Hymenobacter tibetensis: one gene and its partner. The protein of the gene in region 2 interacts with the protein of the main gene of each other region in a pairwise test. Links are inferred from orthologs where the notes say so. Each region holds a gene or a part of one and is shown on either strand. Other genes may lie near its edges.

Evidence for each region.
Region 1: the proteins of ligA (region 2) and leuS interact in binary tests that used the Escherichia coli proteins (3 or more experiments, as listed by UniProt). The link is inferred for Hymenobacter tibetensis from one-to-one orthologs.

The regions. Positions count from the first base shown.
Region 1 is NZ_CP094669.1:3,002,797-3,012,815, reverse strand. The notes cover bases 2,165-5,465. They hold leuS (leucine--tRNA ligase), read right to left. Parts: upstream 5,149-5,465; coding sequence 2,365-5,148; downstream 2,165-2,364. Other genes in these bases: MTX78_RS12025 (PAS domain-containing protein), read left to right, coding at 5,425-5,465. In the rest of the region: MTX78_RS12040 (hypothetical protein), read left to right, coding at 24-440; chrA (chromate efflux transporter), read right to left, coding at 653-1,993; more of MTX78_RS12025, read left to right, coding at 5,466-8,949; MTX78_RS12020 (response regulator), read left to right, coding at 9,042-9,458; MTX78_RS12015 (sensor histidine kinase), read right to left, coding at 9,614-10,019.
Region 2 is NZ_CP094669.1:2,619,145-2,628,812, forward strand. The notes cover bases 4,357-7,306. They hold ligA (NAD-dependent DNA ligase LigA), read right to left. Parts: upstream 6,943-7,306; coding sequence 4,771-6,942; downstream 4,357-4,770. Other genes in these bases: MTX78_RS10450 (rhodanese-like domain-containing protein), read right to left, coding at 4,357-4,581; MTX78_RS10460 (DUF4920 domain-containing protein), read right to left, coding at 7,132-7,306. Also shown: MTX78_RS10435 (glycosyltransferase), read right to left, coding at 1-629; MTX78_RS10440 (glycoside hydrolase family 2 TIM barrel-domain containing protein), read left to right, coding at 1,042-2,364; MTX78_RS10445 (right-handed parallel beta-helix repeat-containing protein), read right to left, coding at 2,348-3,949; more of MTX78_RS10450, read right to left, coding at 4,198-4,356; more of MTX78_RS10460, read right to left, coding at 7,307-7,650; MTX78_RS10465 (TapB family protein), read right to left, coding at 7,730-8,557; MTX78_RS10470 (hypothetical protein), read left to right, coding at 8,800-9,060; MTX78_RS10475 (hypothetical protein), read left to right, coding at 9,053-9,397; MTX78_RS10480 (cytochrome c oxidase subunit 3), read left to right, coding at 9,666-9,668. UniProt on the Escherichia coli protein: DNA ligase that catalyzes the formation of phosphodiester linkages between 5'-phosphoryl and 3'-hydroxyl groups in double-stranded DNA using NAD as a coenzyme and as the energy source for the reaction.

The DNA of each region.
Region 1 (10,019 bases), 380 kb from region 2 along the record:
ATTCTACTGTTCCGTCTACTGTTATGCTACCCTTCATTGGTGTTCGTATCTATTTCGAAAATCCAGTCGGCCGTATTTTAGAGCATCCACAGGGCTATGCGGTGGTGGAATTCCATGCCGGGAAGCGCAATCTGTCTGAACTACAAGCGTTCCTGCGGCATGCCGGGCAGCTACTACAGCGCCGAAGCTGGAACAAGCTGTTGGGCGACCAACGCCTAATGAACCTCTTCACGCCGGAAGAAAGCCAGTGGATTGTAAACTACTGGTTGACGCGCAGCAACCAGGGCTCAGACGTATACGGTGCCGTTATACTGCCGCATGATGTATTTGCCCGTCTCTCGGTCAGCCAGGTAGTGAGCGAGGCCAAAGCGGCCGCCATGACTTACCGTATGTTTGATAGCGAAGAGATGGCGCAAGAGTGGCTTATGCAACTACCGTAGTGCCCGCCCTAGGGTAATGCTTGTGCTGAGTTGGTTGAGGACAGCGCGCAGCCACCAGCTAGTCAGATGGCATGGCCACGGTTGTGGCAGCACAGGAATAGCATGCGAGGTTAATTGAAACGTAGGTGGCGTACATCTATCACTGTCAGCTTGCGGGCTCGTAGAGCTTTGCCAACCAGACAAGCGGGGCTACTTCAACAGGCAGGCTTAACTTATAAGCTGAAGGCAGACAAACCGTAGTACAACAGTCCCACGGCAGCGCTGATTCCAATCCAAAGTATCATGTTCACCTTGAACCGATACAGCGCCCCCAACGACACGAGCAGCCACACCAGACTAGGCCAATGTAGAAAGGCTACACCAAGGCGGCCTGCAGGAAACAACACTGCCTGGCCCAGGTAAACAGCTAGGTTCAACACGACCCCCACCACCGCGGCGGTGATAACGCCCAGTACAGCCTTCAGTTGAGTGTTGTGCTGCGTGCGTTCAATAAGGGGGGCGCCCATAAGAATAAAGATGAAAGAAGGTAGAAACGTGTAGTAGGAAGTGGTGAACAGCGCCAGCGCGCCCATGCCCAGCGAACCGCCAAAATGGGTGTAGCCGCCCATAAACCCTACGAACGCCAGCACCATAATCAGAGGGCCCGGTGTGGTTTCGCCAAGCGCCAGCCCATCCAGCATCTGGCCTTGCGTGAGCCATTGCAGCTTCTCCACGCTTACTTGCGCCACGTGCGGTAGCACCGCGTAGGCTCCCCCAAATGTCACCAAAGCAGCCTGGGTGAAAAACGAGCTGAGAGTACGCCAAAACGGGAACTCAGGCACGCATAGGTACAGCATGCCCAAGGGTAGCAGCCACAACCCCACGGCCGTTGCAAACTGGCGCAACAGCCGCGGCAGCGAAAACCCAGTGCCCGGCACCACTGTGCGCGTAGTCAGGAAGTAGTTGTCTTCCTGTTTGGTTGCCTGCGCTTGCGCAGAGGCAGTAGCAGTTGGAGCCGGGAAAAACTTGCGAGCCAGCAGCGCCACCACTGCCGCCCCCAGAATAAGCAGTGGGAAAGGTACGTGCAGCCAGAAAATACTCACAAAGCTGGCCGCTGCCACCGCGTAGTGCAGGGGCGTCAGCAATGATTTCTGCCCGATCTTCAGCACGGCCAGCAGAATAATGGCCACTACGGCTGGCTTGAGCCCGCCAAACACGCCTTGCAATGCCGCCAGTTTGCCCACCGTCACGTACAACAAGCTCAAGGCCAGTAAAATAAAGGCCGACGGCAGCACAAACAGAATGCCCGCGGCCAGCCCACCGCGGGTGCCGTGCAGCAGCCAGCCAATGTAGGTGGCTAGCTGTTGGGCTTCGGGGCCGGGTAGGAGCATACAATAGTTGAGAGCATGCAAAAACTTGGCGTCGGAAATCCAGCGCTTTTCTTCCACCAGCACCGTGTGCATGATGGCAATCTGGCCGGCTGGTCCACCGAAACTGATAAAGCCTAGCTTCAGCCAGAAGCGCAACGCCTCGGCAAAAGTGGGTTTGGAAATGGGTGTAGCCAGTGTTGTCATATGCAAAGAATCAAAGCTTACTCTTTAGTACACACGCTTTGTAGTCTGCCTGAGCTTGGGGAAGCTAGCTTGTACATCTGGATTTCTAGACTGCACGCCTAAAATACCTGCTCTAACCTGTATTGGCGTAATAGGAGCGGCCCAGCGCAACGCCCGCTTTTCGCGACGACAACGTATGTAAACTGCTGTACTCTGCTAAGCAGGCTATGTGCATAGTAGACTAGAAGTGGGTTTTAGCTCACTATGATATGATGGTCTTTATCACCACCTGCCTACACGCCCCTAGGTAGCATGCACCGAACCGGGCAACAAAAAGGTCCGTCAGAGCTTCTGACGGACCTTGTTAGTAGGTGTTGATGGCGTCGCAGGAGTTATACCACCACGTTCACCATGCGGCCAGGCACCACGATGACCTTCTTGGCGGTTTTGCCGTCGCCGAACCGAGCCAGGAAGTCGGAGCCTAACACGGCGGCTTCAATGTCGGCGGCGGTGGCGGTGGCAGCGAATTGGAGCTGCTCGCGCACTTTGCCGTTGATGGCTACCGGGTAGTTGACGGTGTCTTCCACCAGGAATTCCTCTTTGAACTCTGGGTACGTGGCCGAACTGATGCTACCAGCTTCGTGGCCGAGCAACTGCCATAGCTCCTCCGCCAAGTGCGGCGCGTAGGGCGAAAGGATAACCACCAGCGGTTCCAGAATGGCGCGTTTGTGGCATTCGAGGGCCGTCAGCTCGTTCACCGTAATCATCAAGGCGCTGACGGTGGTGTTGAAGCTGAACCGCTCGATGTCTTCTTCTACCTTCTTGATGGCCTTGTGTAAGGCCTTCAATTCAGCTGGTTTTGGGGCTTCGTCGGTTACGGCAAAGGCGCCGTCGGCAGGGTGATAGAGACGCCAGAACTTCTTGAGGAAGCCGCCCACGCCGCTCATGCCGTTGGTGTTCCATGGCTTGAACTGCTCCAGCGGCCCCAAGAACATTTCGTATACGCGCAACGCATCGGCCCCGTACTGGCTTACCAGCACGTCGGGGTTGACCACGTTGAATTTGGCCTTCGACATCTTCTCGACTTCCCAACCACTTACGTAGCGGCCATCATCTTCGAGGATAAACTCAGCGCTATTATAGTCAGGGCGCGACTTTTTAAAGGCTTCGGTATCTAGTACATCGTTGTGTACAATGTTCACATCGACATGGAGCGCAGTGGTTTGATGCTGGTCTTTCTTACCGAGCGTAACGAACGTGTTAGTGCCGTTGATCCGGTACACGAAGTTCGAGCGGCCCAAGATCATGCCTTGGTTGATGAGCTTCTGGAATGGTTCGGGCGCTGACACGAGGCCCAAATCCTTGAGGAAAAGGTGCCAGAAGCGGGAATAAAGCAGGTGACCAGTAGCGTGTTCGGCGCCGCCGAGGTAGAGGTCCACATTCTGCCAATACTTCTCCGCTTCTTCGCCCACAAACCGCTCGGCGTTGTGCGGGTCCATGTAGCGCAGGTAGTACCAGCTAGAGCCGGCCCAGCCGGGCATAGTGCTCAGCTCGTAGTCGTACTGGTCTTTGTACTTCCAGTCTTTAGCGCGGCCCAGCGGTGGCTCCCCGGTTTCGGTGGGCTTGTACTCGTCGATTTCTGGCAGCACCAGCGGCAAATCGGCTTCGGCTACGCCGTAGGCCACGCCGTCTTTGTAGTAGATCGGAATCGGCTCGCCCCAATAGCGCTGACGACCAAAAATGGCATCGCGAATACGGAAGTTGGTTTTGCCTTTGCCGAGGCCTTTCTCTTCGAGGAAGGCAATGAGCTTGGCGGTGGCTTCTTTATAGCCGAGGCCGTCGATGATACCGGAGTTGATGTAGCGGCCTTCCTTGGTAGGGTCAGCCTGCTCGTCGAGGCCTTGCTGCGCATCGGTTACCTGCACGATGGGCAGGTCGAAGTGCTTGGCAAACAGGTAGTCGCGCTGGTCGCCGGAGGGCACGGCCATTACGGCGCCGGTGCCATAACCCGCCAGCACGTAATCGGCAATCCAGATCGGCACGGGCTCATTAGACACCGGATTGAGAGCATACGCCCCCGTGAAAGCACCCGAAACGGCCTTTACGTCGGCCATCCGGTCGCGCTCCGAGCGGCGTTTGGTGGCGTCGATGTAGTCGGTAATCGTCTGTTGCTGCTCTGGCGTGGTCAGTTCTTTCACCAGCTCGTGCTCAGGCGCCAGCACCAGGAACGTCGCGCCGTAGATGGTGTCCACGCGGGTGGTATATACCTTGATTTGGGCACTGGCGTGGTGTTGCACCGGGAACGTCACTTCGGCCCCAATGCTGCGGCCAATCCAGTTGCGCTGCATTTCCTTCACGGCATCGGGCCAGTCGAGCGTATCGAGGCCTTGGAGCAGACGGTCGGCATAGGCGGTGATGCGTAGGTTCCACTGCGGCATCAAGCGGCGCTCCACGGGGAAGCCGCCGCGTTCTGACAGGCCGTCTTTCACTTCGTCGTTGGACAGCACCGTGCCTAGGCCGGCGCACCAGTTCACGAAGGTGTCTTGCTGGTAGGCGAGGCGGTAGGGATGCACGGCCGTAAGGCGCTGCTTTTCGCTCATCATCTGCCACTGACCGGCCGTGAAGCTGTGCCGCTCCTCGTCGTCGCCGGCCGCCCGGATACCTTCGCTGCCGTTTTCGGCAAACTTGTCGAGCAGGGTTTTAAGAGGCTCGGCGCGGTTGGTGTCGAGGTTGTACCAGCTATTGAACAGCTTCAGGAAAATCCACTGCGTCCACTTGTAGTAGGCGGGGTCGGAGGTGCGGATTTCGCGGCTCCAATCGTAGCTGAACCCCAGCGAGCTAAGCTGCCGGATGTAGGTGTCGATGTTCTTTTCGGTGGTAACGGCCGGGTGCTGACCAGTCTGGATGGCGTACTGCTCGGCGGGCAAGCCAAACGAGTCGAAGCCCATGGGGTGCAGCACGTTGTAGCCGCGCAGGCGCTTGTAGCGCGACACAATATCAGAGGCAATGTAGCCGAGCGGGTGCCCGACGTGCAGGCCTGCGCCGCTGGGGTACGGAAACATGTCCAGCGCGTAGAATTTCGGCTTGTCGGAACTGTTGTCCGCCTTAAACGTATGGTGCGCTTGCCAGTGGGCCTGCCACTTCTTCTCGATTTCCTGGGGACTGTAACCGGGCATGAGTTGTTGGTTGTTATTTGCTGGTTGTTGATTGGTAGTTGGTTGCTAGCTGTTGATGTCCTTATGTGGCGATGAAGCCCCCATCAACAAGTAACAAGCAACCGGCAACAATCAACAGGCGGCGAAATTACAGCGAAATGCCGGGAAGGGCTAATTCCAAACACTGAAGCAAGCTGCGCGGTTGTATTCTTCACCTTGATATTGTATTTACGCTGGTATCTTTCTCGCCCGTACGTCGTCTGCCGCGCTTGTTAGCTGGCTTTCTGTGTTCCCGCTATGCCCGATTCTAGTACTCCGCTGCCTTCCGAATCATCTGCGCCCGACGAGTTGCTACACGTTCTGATGGAGGTGTCCTTGACAGGCTTTATCTTGTTCCGGCCCGTGTACGCGCCCGATGGCCAGACCATGACGGACTTGGCCTATGTGCGCCTCAACCCGGCCGCCCAGCGGATGTTGCAGTTGCCCGAACAGCCCGCGCAGACGTTTCTAACTTTATATCCAAACGCGAAGGACGCTGGTATTTTCGACTTCTATCGGTCCAGCTTTGAAACGGGCAAAGCGGACAGATACAACCTAAACTACCAGCACGATAAGCTCGATAATTATTTTCATCTGGCGGCCCAACGCAGCGGGGGCCTGCTAGTCGTCAGCTTTTCGGATACTTCCGACCAAGACCGTTCGGCTGTAGAGCAGGCGCTCCGTGAAAGCCAAGCCCGCGAGCAAGAAGCCCGCGCCGACGCCGAACGGCAACGTCAGCAGTTGCACAGCATTTTGATGCAGGCTCCGGCCATGATTTGCATTTTCGAAGGGCCCGAGCACGTGTTCAAGCTGGTTAATCCGCTGTACCAACAATTGGTGGGAGAACGGCCATTGCTGGGTATGCCCATTGCAGTGGCGATGCCCGAGCTAGCTGGGCAGCCCATCTTCGGCCTGCTCGACAGCGTGTACCGTACGGGCGAAACGTTTTATGCCCACGAAATGCTGGTGCAAATCGACCACGACAATTCCGGCAGCCTAGGCGAGAACTATTACAATTTCATCTACCAGGCAACGCGCAACCTAGAGGGAGTTGTTGACGGAATCTTGGTGCTTGCCTACGAAGTGACGGCGCAAGTGAAAGCACGGCGCGGCATCGAGCGCAACGAGGCGCAGCTTCAGCGGCTAAACCAGCAGCTGGAAGCCGCCAATCAGGCGCTGATGCTTACGGCCCAGACCACGGAAGTAGCGCAAGCCGAGGCCGAAGAGCAACGCCAGCGCCTCTTCCATATTTTGGAAGAACTACCCGCTAGTATCGCCACCTTTCGCGGGCCCGACCACATGTATCAGCTGGTTAATCCGCGCTACCAGCAGCTGTTTCCAAAGCGTAGGCTTCACGGCCGGACCTTCCGCGAAGCTATGCCCGATCTGGAAGGCCAACAGTTCTTTGAGCTCTTCGACCAAGTATACCAGACTGGGGAGATGTTCAGTGGCGTTGAAATCGAGACGTGGGTGGACACTACCAATACCGGCCACCTAGAACAGCGCTACTACAACCTGTTTCTACAAGCTCTGCGCGACGCAGACGGTACCGTCAACGGCATCCTCAACTTTGCCTACGACGTGACCGAACAGGTGCAGAGCCGCCAGCAGGTCGAGCAGAGCCGCCAGCAAGTGGAACAACTAAACACTGAATTGGCTAGTGCCAACGAAGAGTTGTCTGCGGCCAACGAAGAAATCAGGGCCAATATGGCCGAGTTGCAGCTCACGGAGCAGGCCTTGCTCGAACTTAACATCGACTTGGAGAGCCGCGTACTGGAGCGCACCCAGCAAGTACAACAGGTCCAAAATGAGGTGGAGCGGCAGCGGGCCCGCTTAGAGCGGTTCTTTATGCAGGCACCCGCTGCCATCTGTGTGTTGGACGGGCCCGATTTGGTGTTTGAACTAGTGAACCCAGAGTATCAGCGGCTCTTTCTGGGGCGAAAACTGGAAGGCAGGCCCATATTGGAAGCCATGCCAGAAATCCGGGGCCATGCGGTGTATCAAACACTCCGGCAGGTATATCAAACCGGCGAAACGCACCAAGAACCGGCGCTGCTTATTCCCATGCAGCGCTCCACCGATGGGGTACTGGAAGACCGGTATTTCAACTACATTCAGCAGGCCCGCTACAATGAGCAGGGCCAGATAGATGGAATTCTGGTATTTGCCTTTGAAATAACGGAGCAGGTGCTGGACCGCCAGCGAATCGATGCCTTGCAAGCCGAGGTGCTGAGCGGATTGCAGCGCATTGCCCAGGAACGCGAAACGTTCTATCAAGTATTCGAGCAGACGCCGGCTTGTATTGTGCTGTTGCGCGGGCCAGAACACCGGGTTGAATACCACAACGAAGCGTATCAGCAGCTGTTTCCGAACCGTGAAATGCGGGGACGTACCATCGCCGAAATCCAGCCGGATGCGCTTGCGCAGGGATTTGTGGCCCTGCTTGACAACGTGTACCAGACGGGCGAAACGTTCTATGGCAACGAGTTGCAGCTCGTCATCGACCAGCCAGGCAACCGGCCTCCTAAAGTCAACTACTTTAATTTTACGTACCAGGCTTACCGGGAAAATGGGCAGATAGTGGGCATTTCGGTGTTTGCCTACGAAGTGGGGGAGCAGGTGTTGGCCCGCCAGCAGCGCGAGCAAAACCAGCGGCGGCTCCAACTCATTACCGACGCCTTGCCCGTGCTGATCGGGTACATCGACCACGAAGAAAAATACCAGTTTGTAAACCGGGGCTACGAAATCTGGTTCAAGCGCAACCCCGAAGACATGCTGGGGCGCCCAGTTCGGGAGGTGCTCGGCGACAGGGCGTACCACGAGGTGAAACCGTACGTCGACCGGGCCATGGCTGGGGAGCGACTCGACTTCGAAACGCGCATGTTTTACCGCGACGATTTCATCCGCTACATCCGCACCAACTACGTCCCCGACCGCCAAGACGGCAAAGTGGTGGGCTTCTACTCCATGGTTGCCGACGTCACCGACCAGGTGCTTAGCCGCCAGCAGGTGCAAGATTTGAACGAGGAACTAGCGGCCATCAACGAAGAACTGCAAGCCACCAACGAAGAGCTGTCCGACACCAACCAGCAACTCACGCGCACTAATGTCGACCTCGACAACTTCATTTACACAGCTTCCCACGATTTGCGGGCTCCCATTGCCAATATCGAAGGCCTGTTGCATGCGCTCCTGCAGCATTTGCCCGAAATGGGGGCTGCCGATGAGCAGGTGTTGCCCATTCTGGAAATGATGCAGGGCGCGGTGGAGCGGTTCCAAAAAACCATCCACCACCTAACCGACGTTACGAAACTGCAAAAAGAGCAGATCCAGCCTTCCCAGACCGTGGACCTGGCTGCCGTAGCCCAGGAAGTACGCTTGGATCTGGCTCCGCTGCTGGAGTCGACCCAGGCCCGGTTCGAGGTGGATGTAGATCAGTGTCCAACCATTTCTTTCTCGCAGAAAAATCTGCGAAGCGTGGTGTACAACCTGCTTAGCAACGCGCTGAAATATTACTCGCCCGACCGGACCCCACACGTGCGGCTTCGTTGCTTCCAAGTGGAGGGCTTTTCGGTGCTGGAAGTGCAAGACAACGGTCTTGGCCTCAACGAAGCGCAGCAAGTCCGGCTTTTTGGCATGTTTCAGCGGCTCCACGACCATGTAGAGGGTACCGGTATCGGGCTGTACATGGTGAAGCGAATGGTGGAAAACGTGGGAGGCCACATCCGAGTGCAAAGCACATTGGGCGTGGGGACAACATTTAGTGTATTTTTTCCGCGGTAATAAGATATTTTTTTGGATTAGGCACGTATGTACCTGTGAGCTCAGCGGCTGACCCCTAGTCGGCGTGGGCGAGTATTCTGTGTACCTGTCTTATGCATAAGCTTCCTAGTATCTTGTTAGTTGATGACGACCCAACAACTAATTTTCTTAACGAATTACTATTAAAGAGTTTAGGAGTAGCCGAACAACTGCTTACCGTACATAATGGCCGAGAAGCGCTGGCTGCTTTAAACGAAACGTGCATGGCGCCTGATGGCAAGTGTCCGTCGCTTATTCTGTTGGACGTGAACATGCCAGTTATGAACGGTATCGAGTTTCTAGAGGCTTACGCGCAGTTACCCAAGGTGCAGCAGCAGTCCATCGTGGTTGTGATGCTCACCACGTCCATGCACTCCCGCGACTTGGAGCGCGTACAGGAACTGCCCATTGCGGGCCTAGTCAACAAGCCTTTGACGAAAGACAAGGTTGATACCATCCTGCAAATGCATTTTCAGCGGCACCTAGAGTAGGCCGCTGCATAGCGGGGGAGAAAGGAGTTTGTCTTGTTCAGTATAGCGTCCGCTCGCTCAGGTAGCTCGTGTGCAAACGTTGCTAAAGCATATGGCATGCTTCGACAAGCGGATGTCAGATCAAGTAGAGGCCTTTTGCGTTATTATGTTGCTGCTCAGTTGCTTTCTGCAGGGAGCGTGAACAAAAAGCGGCTGCCGGTGCCGGGGGCGCTTTCCACCCACAGGCGGCCGCCTTGGGTGCTGATGAACTCGCGGGAGATGCTTAGGCCGAGGCCGGAGCCGCCTTTGTGGCCGGCGGGGTTGGGTACTTCGGCGAAGCGCTGGAAGATCCGCTCGTGGTACTCTGCCGGGATGCCGGGACCGTAGTCCTGCACGCTCACTTGTAGTTCGTGGCCGGGTAGTTGAGTGGCTTGCACCGTCAGGCGGGCACCGCGGGGCGAGTAGCGGATGGCGTTGGCGAGCAGGTTGATGAGTACCCACGTAGTTTTTTCGAGGTCGGCGCGGGCGGCGGGCAGGGTGGGCGGCAGGTTGGTTTCCAGGCACAGTTCCTTGTCTTGGAGC
Region 2 (9,668 bases):
ATCAATAGCGGTCCGTAGAAGTGGTAGGTCTGCTCGGCGGCCCCGCGTGCTACCAGACTTTCGTGCTGGTTGCCATACGCTTGTACGACCTGCACAAACCCGACTTGCGCATCCTGAAAGTAAGGAACTACCTCGTCCAGAAAATCGGGGGTTGGTACGTGGTCCGGATCCAGAACCACGCATAGCTCGCCGGTGGCTCCCCGGAGGGCATTGTTGATGTTGCCGGCCTTGGCATGGGTTTTCTCGATGCGCGTAACGTGCACCACACCAAGCTGCTCGCACACCCGGCGCAGGTAAGGGTCGTTGCCTTCGTCGCAGAGGTAGCTGGTGTGCGGGTAGCGAATAGCTTTCATAGCCTGGAGCGTGCGCACAATCATATCGTAGGGCTCGCCTGGGCAGGCCGTGGTCAGCACGTCCACGGTAGGAGCGTAGGTTGGTTTCCAAACCGGCGCAACCGGCTCTCGAACGCTCACATAGTGGTACCACTCGTGGAGAGTACGCAGAAACTTGAAGCCTAGCGAGAACGTCAGCAGCCAGAATAATACTGGGTGCCCCACGTGGTTGATGTCGGCAAACCACCAGATGAATTGAAATAGCAACACGCAGCCAATAGCTACGAGTATGCGCATCTGCTTTACGTAAGGCGCTGGTGTATATTGAACGCTAGTAGACTGAGAAAGTCGTGCGGGGTTAGCCATGATCAATGAAGCTTGGACTTTAGAGTGCTGATTGTCATTCACCTAGCTGTAACCAATGAATTCCAAGCAAGCATAAGCGACTGTTCTGGCTGAATCAACTTAAGCCAAACTGTGGTAAAACTAATACAAATTATATAAAAACTTGTAATTAATAAATAGATGATAACGTTAATATCACACATTTTATAACTTTTTCCATAAAAGTTTTAAAATAAAGTATAAATTTGTGGTGAGGTATTACCCTGCGCTATATAAGTAGTCCGCTACGTTAGCGCCACTCCAACTGAAGGCATCTGTTATGAACCAACGATTAAAAAAATCAGGGGTATTCTTTGTTGCGCTTATGGCACTGCATCTGCTCGGTGGTTGCGCGGACCAAGCCGGGAAAAGCGAGGCCATTAATCAACAAACGCAGGGTTCTGATGCTGTTGCCAACAGCGGAGCTATTCCGGTAAAGATATTGCGTACAGCCGATGGGTTTCAGCTATTACGGGGTGGAAAACCATATTTTATTAAAGGAGCAGGCGGGCTGGAAGGCTTCTCTAAAATTCGGGCGATAGGCGGTAATTCCGTGCGGCTCTGGACCACAGACTATGCGCAGATTCTGCTGGACTCGGCGCATGCGCAAGGCCTGACCGTGCTACTTGGCCTCTGGTTGGTACCTGAGAAAGAAGGGTTGGATTATTACGACAAGAAGGTCGTGAAAAAGCAACGGCTGGCTCTACGCGAGGAAATATTGCGCTATCGAAACCATCCGGCTCTGTTGGCCTGGGACGTTGGCAACGAGCTAGAGCAAGGGGCCAACAACCCAGATGTGTTTGATGCCATCAATGAAGTGGCCCAGATGGTGCACGAACTGGATCCTAATCATCCGGCCATATCCACGTTCATACAGCCTGGAGTGGTGAAGTGGATGGGCAACCGGTGCAAAGACTTGGACCTTGTTGCCTTCAATAGCTACGGCAACATTGCGTCCTTGTCAACCTACCTACGCGAGATCAACTGGCCCAAGCCCTACATTATCACTGAGTTTGGGACGCAGGGCTATTGGGAAGTGAAAGAAACGGCGTGGGGGGCAGCTCTCGAGAAGACGAGCACGCAGAAATCACAAGAAATAGCCAAGTACTACCAAGTAGGCATCGAGCAACAGCGCGGACAGTGTTTGGGCTCCTACGTGTTCTACTGGGGCAACCGGCAGGAGGGAACTCCCACCTGGTTCAGTTTATTCACCCCCACCGGCGAGCGGACCGAGGTGGTGGATCAGTTGCAAAACCTCTGGCGGGGCGACTGGCCCGCCAACCGTGCCCCGCAAGTGAAAAGCATTTCCTTGGACAACCGCATTGGGAAAGACAATGTACGTTTGCTGCCCGGCCAGTCGTATCCGGCAGTTATTGCAGCCCAAGACTACGAGAACGACAGTCTACGGGTGGTGTGGGAGTTGCGCGCTGAGTCGCGCTGGCGCGAAGACCGCAAAACGATGCAAGTGCGCGACGAGGCCATTGCTGGGGCTGTAGCAGAGCCAAACAAGTTCAGCGCCACGATGGTAGCTCCAACTAAGCCGGGTCCTTACCGCTTGTACGCCACTATCTACGACGGGCAAGGGGGCGCTGCCACCGCCAACGTTCCTTTCTACGTCCAGAAGCCCGAAGCTAGCATCCCCCAATAGCTTCGTAGGCGCCAATGGTACCTTTGGTGCCGCGGGCAGGTACGGGAGAACCAAAAAAGTCTTGCGTTCCAGCATCTATGCCGAATTGGGTAGCCAGGTCTAGCCCGGTGCTCCGTAGTTTTGAGTCGGGCTTTACATGATAGGCTGTGAGCGTAGCCAGTGGCCTGCCTGAGTGAAGCGGACTCACTGTTCCCCCGGCTCCTGGGTTAATCAAGCCAGGCTCCAATACAAGGCCAGTTGGCTGGAAATCAAGTGTTTCCTGGCTGGTGCTGTTGCGCCATGCTTCCAACGAAGTGTACTCTTGCTTGTCCCACTGAAACAGCAAAGGGTGGCCGTCACTCCAGTACGCATTGCCCTGCAGCAGTACGCCCCGGGAGGCAACATTGTGCACCAAAGGTAGACCGCCACTGGTTTGCAGCAGATTATTGTGCAACACAATGTCATGGACACCATCACTGGTAATCTCGACGGCTTTGGGCTGGGAGCCATCGGCCGGAGGACTTAGAAAGACGGTGTTGTTGTAGATGTTGGCCCGCTGAATTCCACCGTTGGCCCCCGACGACCACAGTTGGATGGCCCCATGGCCGTGGCGCCGCCCGTCGTTCTCGCTGATGTTGTAGCGAATTGTTACATCGTGTAGTGGAGGTGCATTCTGGTATTGGGCTAGTAGGTAGCCGGGGCCTTCGTTGTCGTGGGAGTAATTGTATTGCAGTATGGAGTTCGTGCAGCCCCCATCTAAGTCGAAGCCCCCGCCGTCTTTCATGGTTCCTGACCGGTTGTGGTGCGACTCGCAGTGCTGAATCACCAACTGGTTGCAATTCCAGCCCCAGATGCCAACTGGTCCGCCACCGGGGTTGGCGTTCAGCCAGCCGTTGTAGTACGCCTCGCAGTGCTCAATTAAGGCCCCGTCAATACCAGCCAGCACAATGCCGTTGCCGGTATGCGTGTCCGTTATGTCCGGCCGGCCAGCGTTATCGAAGGCTTGGCAGTTGCTTATGTACCACTGGTGATGGGCTGCCAGCTCCTGCGCAAACGACTTGATGCCTGCCTCCCCATTGCCTGAAGCAACGCAGTTGGTGATGCGGACGTGCTGGTACCCGCTGGTGCCGTTGGAACTGCCGATGTTGATACCTGCCACCAAGTAGCCGTGCGCCCGCACGTTGTCGAGGATGATGTGCTGCAGGTGCAGGTTGGGTTGATCGACGTGAAAAACCACTCCAGAACCGGTGTTAGTGAGGCGGCCAGACCCTACAAACTCCAGGTCGCGCACTTCAATGCCTCCCAGATTGTGCGCATAGAACCCGTAGGAAGTGCCACTGCTGATGCGCGCCCGCTTTTGGCCATACGAACCGATAACAATCGGCTCGGAGGCAGTACCCCAACTCTGGCTGCGCAGCCAGATACTTCCTTTAAACGTGCTGCCGCCTTCGAACAGGACCTGGTCGCCTGGCTGGAAGTGAGTGGCTTTCACCTTCTTGAGCGTTTTCCAGGCCGTAGCGACGGATGTACCATCGTTCTGGTCGTTGCCGCTCAGACTAACGTAATAGATGGTAGGAGGTGGCGCAGGGAACGACAGCAAAATCAAACAAGCATGGAAAGGTAGCTATACTCGCAAGTATACGCGAGCGAAGTTGACAAGGAGTTGATACACAGAATGAATGCAAATAAGCTCTTTCGCGGCAAACCAGGCCTATATCCGCCAATATACCACTTAAGTGGAGCTTCAATGCAACATAAGCCCCTGATAGTTATACTACTATCAGAGGCGTAGTACCTATGTTATGCAGTATAACTCGACCTGCGTTGCAATCGGGTAGCGCAGGGAGAAATCAACTACTCTTCTGTTTTGAAGCCGGCTCCTTTCAGGTCCTTGAAGCTGCCGGCATTCACTACGTGTTTGAAGCCCGCTTCCTGCATGAGCGTATTGGTTTTGCCGCTGCGGTTGCCGGAGGCGCAGTACAGAACATAAGTGTTTGACTTGTCGAGCTTGGCCACCTGCGCGGGAAAATCAGGAGCACGAAAATCGAGGTTCTCGGCACCCTGTAGGTGGCCCGCAGCGAATTCAGCGGGAGTACGCACGTCCAGCAAAACGGTACGGCGCTTCTTCAGCAGCTTTGCCACTTTCGGGCCAGGCGTGAAAGGCGGTGCGGCCTGAGCAAAGGCGGACTGGTGCAGGCCGAACAGGCCAAGCACCACCAGCAGCAGAAAGCGGGCCATGGGATAAAGCATCAAAGTGAAAGTAGGAGAGGGGGCGCCCGGTAGGCGCTATAGCCAAAATGTTGGCCACCGGTACTCCCGGGTGCATACTCCCCGAGTGGTCAGGGAGGAATTTGTGACTGCTACGCGGTAGTCAGACTAATCCAGTCGTGAAAGTATGCAACCCGGGAGGCCGGTATTTTGAGGGCACTAAAATAGAGAACCTTGCTGACCTGTGCCACTGCTTTTATCTGGAAATGAGGCAGAACCCGCCGAAACCGGAGGAATCCCCAAATCTTGTACGTCCGCCGCGGGCCCAGACAGCACGTCCAAAGGGTCAGTTTCAGCTTCCGTTTCAGACGGGAGCATGGCTAGCAAATCGGTTTCCGAGATGATGGGCACTTTCAACTCAGTGGCCTTCTCACGCTTAGCCGGGCCCATTTTGTCGCCGGCCACCAGATAGCTGAGCTTCTTGCTGATGCTACCCGTCACCTTGCCCCCGTGCGCCTGAATCAGGGCTTGCAGTTCGTCGCGGCTGTGCTGCTCGAACACGCCAGAAAGCACAAAGGTCAAGCCTTCTAGCCGGTTGCTCGCTGCCTGAGGAGCTTCTCCGGTAAGCGCCAGTTGCACACCCGCTGTCCGGAGTCGTTCCACCAGGTCGCGGTTAGTAGGCTCCTGAAACCACGCGGCCACTGATTCGGCAATCACGCCGCCTACTTCGGGCACAGCCGCCAGCTCGGTGGCCGTGGCTTGCTCTAGAGCTTCCACTGTGCGGTAATGAGCAGCCAGCTTCTCGGCCACGGTTTCACCCACGTAGCGGATGCCCAACCCAAACAGCACCCGCTCGAAAGGCACCTGTTTGCTTTGCTCAAGACCTGCTACCAGCCGCTGCACCGATTTCTCGCCCATGCGTTCCAGCTGAGCTATTTCGCCGGCTTTGGCTGGCAGGTCATATAAAGTAGCCGCATCCGCTACCAAGCCCAAGTCGAAGAAACGGCCCACCGTTTCAGCGCCTAAGCCATCAATGTCGAGGGCTTTGCGAGACACGTAGTGTTCGAGCTTGGCTTTCAGCTGGGGCGGGCAGCCTCGGTCGTTGGGACAGCGGAAGTGCGCCTCCCCAGCTGGCCGAATCAGGGGCGTGTTGCAGGCCGGGCAGGTTGTAGGGTACACAATAGGCTGGCTTTCGGGGAGCCGAGCCGAGAGGTCCACGCCCGTAATCTTCGGAATAATTTCCCCGCCTTTCTCCACGAACACCATATCGTTGAGGCGTAGGTCGAGGGCGGCTATTTGGTTGGCGTTGTGCACCGACGCCCGCTTCACCACAGTGCCAGCCAGCGGCACTGGGTCGAGCAGGGCCACCGGCGTAACGGCCCCGGTGCGGCCCACTTGGTATTGAATTTCCCGCAGCCGCGTCCGGCCCGCCTCTGCCGGGTACTTATAGGCAATAGCCCAGCGTGGACTCTTAGAGGTATAGCCCAACAGCTCCTGTTGCCGGAAATCATCTACTTTGATTACGATGCCATCGGTGGCAACCGGCAACGTGAAGCGTTTTTTGTCCCACTCGTGCACAAAATCCAGCACCTCCGTGATGCTGTGGCACAAGCGCCAGGTATCGGAAACGGGCAGCCCCCAGGTTTGCATGGCTTCCAACGACGCGCTGTGGGTCGGGAAGATGCTGCGGCCGGGCATCAGAAACGAATACGCGTAGAAGCGTAGCCGCCGCTCCGCCACTAAAGCTGAATCCTGAAGCTTGAGCGCGCCACTGGCCGCGTTGCGCGGGTTGGCTAGCAAGGCCTCGCCGTTGGCTTCGCGTTCGGCGTTAAGCTCCGCAAACACCGTGAGGGGCATAAATATCTCGCCGCGCACTTCCATTTCGGTCGGATGCTTGATGTCAGGGGCTTGGCGTAGGTGCAGCGGCAGGTTTTTAATGGTGCGCACGTTGTTGGTTACCACGTCGCCGCGGGTACCGTCGCCGCGCGTAACGCCTTGAGTGAGTTGGCCGTTTTCGTAGGTCAAACTCATGGCCACGCCGTCGAACTTCAGCTCGCAAACGTAAGCAAACTCTGCGCCCTCCAGGCCCCGGCGTACTCGCTCATCGAACTCGCGCAGGTCTGCTTCCGAGTAGGTGTTGCCGAGGCTGAGCATGGGGTACTTGTGCAGCGCGGTAGGGAACTGCTTGGTGATGGTGCCGCCCACTCGTTGGGTAGGTGAATTGGGCTGCGCAAACTGCGGATACTCTTTCTCTAAGCGTTGCAGTTCGGCCAGCATCTGGTCGAACTCCTGGTCGGATACCTCGGAAACGTCGCGCTGATAATACTGGTAGTTGAGGTGGTGCAGGCGCTCCGTGAGGGCGGTAATTTGCTGCTCGATGTCGGTGGTCATAGGAAAATATAGCGTGAGCTTCGGCGGGTGCTGCCTACCTGACGGGTACAGGCCTGCCGGGTAGCCAGTGGTTTTGCAAGCTACGGCTTTATGGGTAGTTGGGATATAAAAAGCCCGTCTGGTCTGGCCAAACGGGCTTTTTAGAAAATTGCTATGGTGCTAAGCGAGCCGGGGCGGCTAGCGCCTAGGCTATAATTTGTCGGTTACCAAAACCCCATCCGCCTCAAAGTTCAGCTGCTCTTCGGCTTTGGTAATGGCGGTTACTTCCTCGGCGGACTTGCCGGCATCCTTGGCGTAGTGTTGCAAATCGGAAACGGGCACCTCTTCGCGGTGGGCCCAGCCATTGATGACAACGGTTTTGCCGGCTATGTCCTTGGGTACAAAAAACGCATAGTCTTTGAAGCGGACCCGCATTTCCTTGCCCTCAGGCGTTTTCATGGTTAGCCAGCAGCCCTTGGCCTGGCATACGGCATCGGCGGTACCTACTAGCTTCACCTGTGCCGAGTCCTTGTCGCCGAGCACTTGTTGTAGCTCGGAAAGCGGCTTGGCTCCTTCCATCGAAACTGCCGTGCCGTAGGTTTTGCCTCCGGCCTCGGCCGCAACGGCTGGAGTTGGCTTGGCAGCACTAGCCGTGTCGGTAGCGGGCGTCGACTGGCAGGCGCTCAACGAGGCAATGGCAGCGGCTAAAGCAAAAATATTGGTAGTCATATGGTTGGGCAGTGAAGTCAAACACAATTACAGCCCTGAAATTACGATTTTTTGCGGCTAGTTCTTCTTGCTGCGGCGGCTATTGCGTGGAGGAGTTGAGCGCCGCCAACTCTCGCACCTGCGCAACCTTGCCATTCTTGCCATAAATCTCCGTGCGAACAATGCCCACGCCAGGGGCATAGTAGTCTACTTGCTTAACGGTTGTGCGCATGGCCATATCGGGGCGGGGCACGGTGGCGCTTTCCCGGATGGCTTCCACTTTGTAGCAGGAAAAAGTGCCGGCCGGCGTGGTGAGAGAAGTAGGGCCACCCACCACGCGCCGCTTACGCAGCGTGGTGCTCACCGTGGCAATACTCACCACCGAGCTGCTTACTTGTACAGTAATACCGCCGTCGGGCAAGGTGGTGCCAATAGTTGGTTGGTGGGGCCAAGCAACCGGGGTGGGGGAGTACACCAGTTTCCGGTCGCGGAAGGAGCGTAAAGCATCGGTGTTGAGTTCCGCTAGTCCGTCGGTGAAGCACGTATCTCGACGGCTACGAAATGTGAGGTCCTGGAGGCGCACCAAGGCATTTTTCTTGTCATAAAGCCCGCTCTTCAACGAGGTCCGGTACTCCATGACCTTCCGTTTCTTGCTCTCCTCCCGCTCCCCGCTGGCCAGCGTCACTACGCGCTGCCGTAGTTCTCCGCTCGGCTTGCCCGCTGCATCGGCAATCCGATAAATAAGTTCGGTGTTATCGGCCATGCCAAACGGGTGATTAACGTTGGCGGCTGGCGCAGGGGCCATCAACGTTGTGTCGGCGGCGCGGGGTCGTGGCGTGGTGCTAAGCGCAGTGTCCTGGGTTTGTTGATCGGCGGTAACAAGCAGGACCTGAAGCAGTAGAGAAGAGCTGAAGGAGGCGGCAAGCATAGGAGTGGGGAAGAGGTAGTGTTGTGTTTGAGCCTGAATACGCAGTTGAGCTTAAATAAGATTACGGTATTATTAGCGAAACCGAATTTTAAGTTTTGCACCAGCTTTGCCAGCGAATTGCGACGCCTGCTCGGCTACGAAACCAGCGCGCACGTAACTTGCGCCCGAGCTAGCCGTTTCCAATAACCCTGCCAGTCCAACGGCTTGTCTTGTTCCCTATCATCCACCTCTTTGTTTAGCGTATGCCTGATTCAACCCAACAATCCACTTCCTGGGCCGACACGGCCGCTTCTTTGCTTTCCAAGCTTTCGGGTGGAGTGGAATTGGCAGTAGCCTTCGACCAAATGGAGCTACAGGTGCCCAATCCTCAAAACCCAGCGGCCCCCGCTACCACGTGGAAGCTGAACGGTTCGTTGCGCATCCGCACCCGCGGCGAAAGCCCAGCCGCAACGCCCACCAGCCGTCCGGCAGTGCCTCCCGTTAGCCCTGATTCCCTTGGCTAACGCGCTGGAACTGGAGGCGAAGTTGGTGGTTACCTGGGACGGCGACGCCATCCAGGTGGCTGCCTCCGGCACCTACCTTATCGTTAATTTCCCCAACCAGCGCGTACTCGACAAGCTCACCAGCGGCCCGCCTCAGAACCCGAATGCCCCTCCCAAACCGAAAAGCGCCACCAAGATTGACCCCATGCAGGAGCTTAACAACTTAGCGTTGCGCCTGGGGCTGGTGATGGACTTGCGGGTGGCTGGCAAAACGTACGTCACGTTCGGAACGGGCCGTAGCCCCAAAATCACGCTCAACGCCGTGCTCGGAAAAATTGGCTCTTTTTTTCGGGGCTAGTGCACTAGGAACACTCGGGACGGTGTTACGCTAGAGTAACAAGCAGTGCAAACTAGGCTCGTCGTTCGGTTTCAGGTTGGCGCTCATCAAAGCGCGACACTTGTTTTTTGCGGGGACAGCTGGAAAAGGCCGCAATTCTGATTGTCGGCTAGCAAGGCTTTTACGTATCTTGCTTTGAGGCATCTGGCTCCGGTGGTGTGGTTCTTTTCGGAACTAAAGGCCTGTGAATTGGTTTGCCAAAGACTTCGCTTTACTCCGCCACCGCGCAATG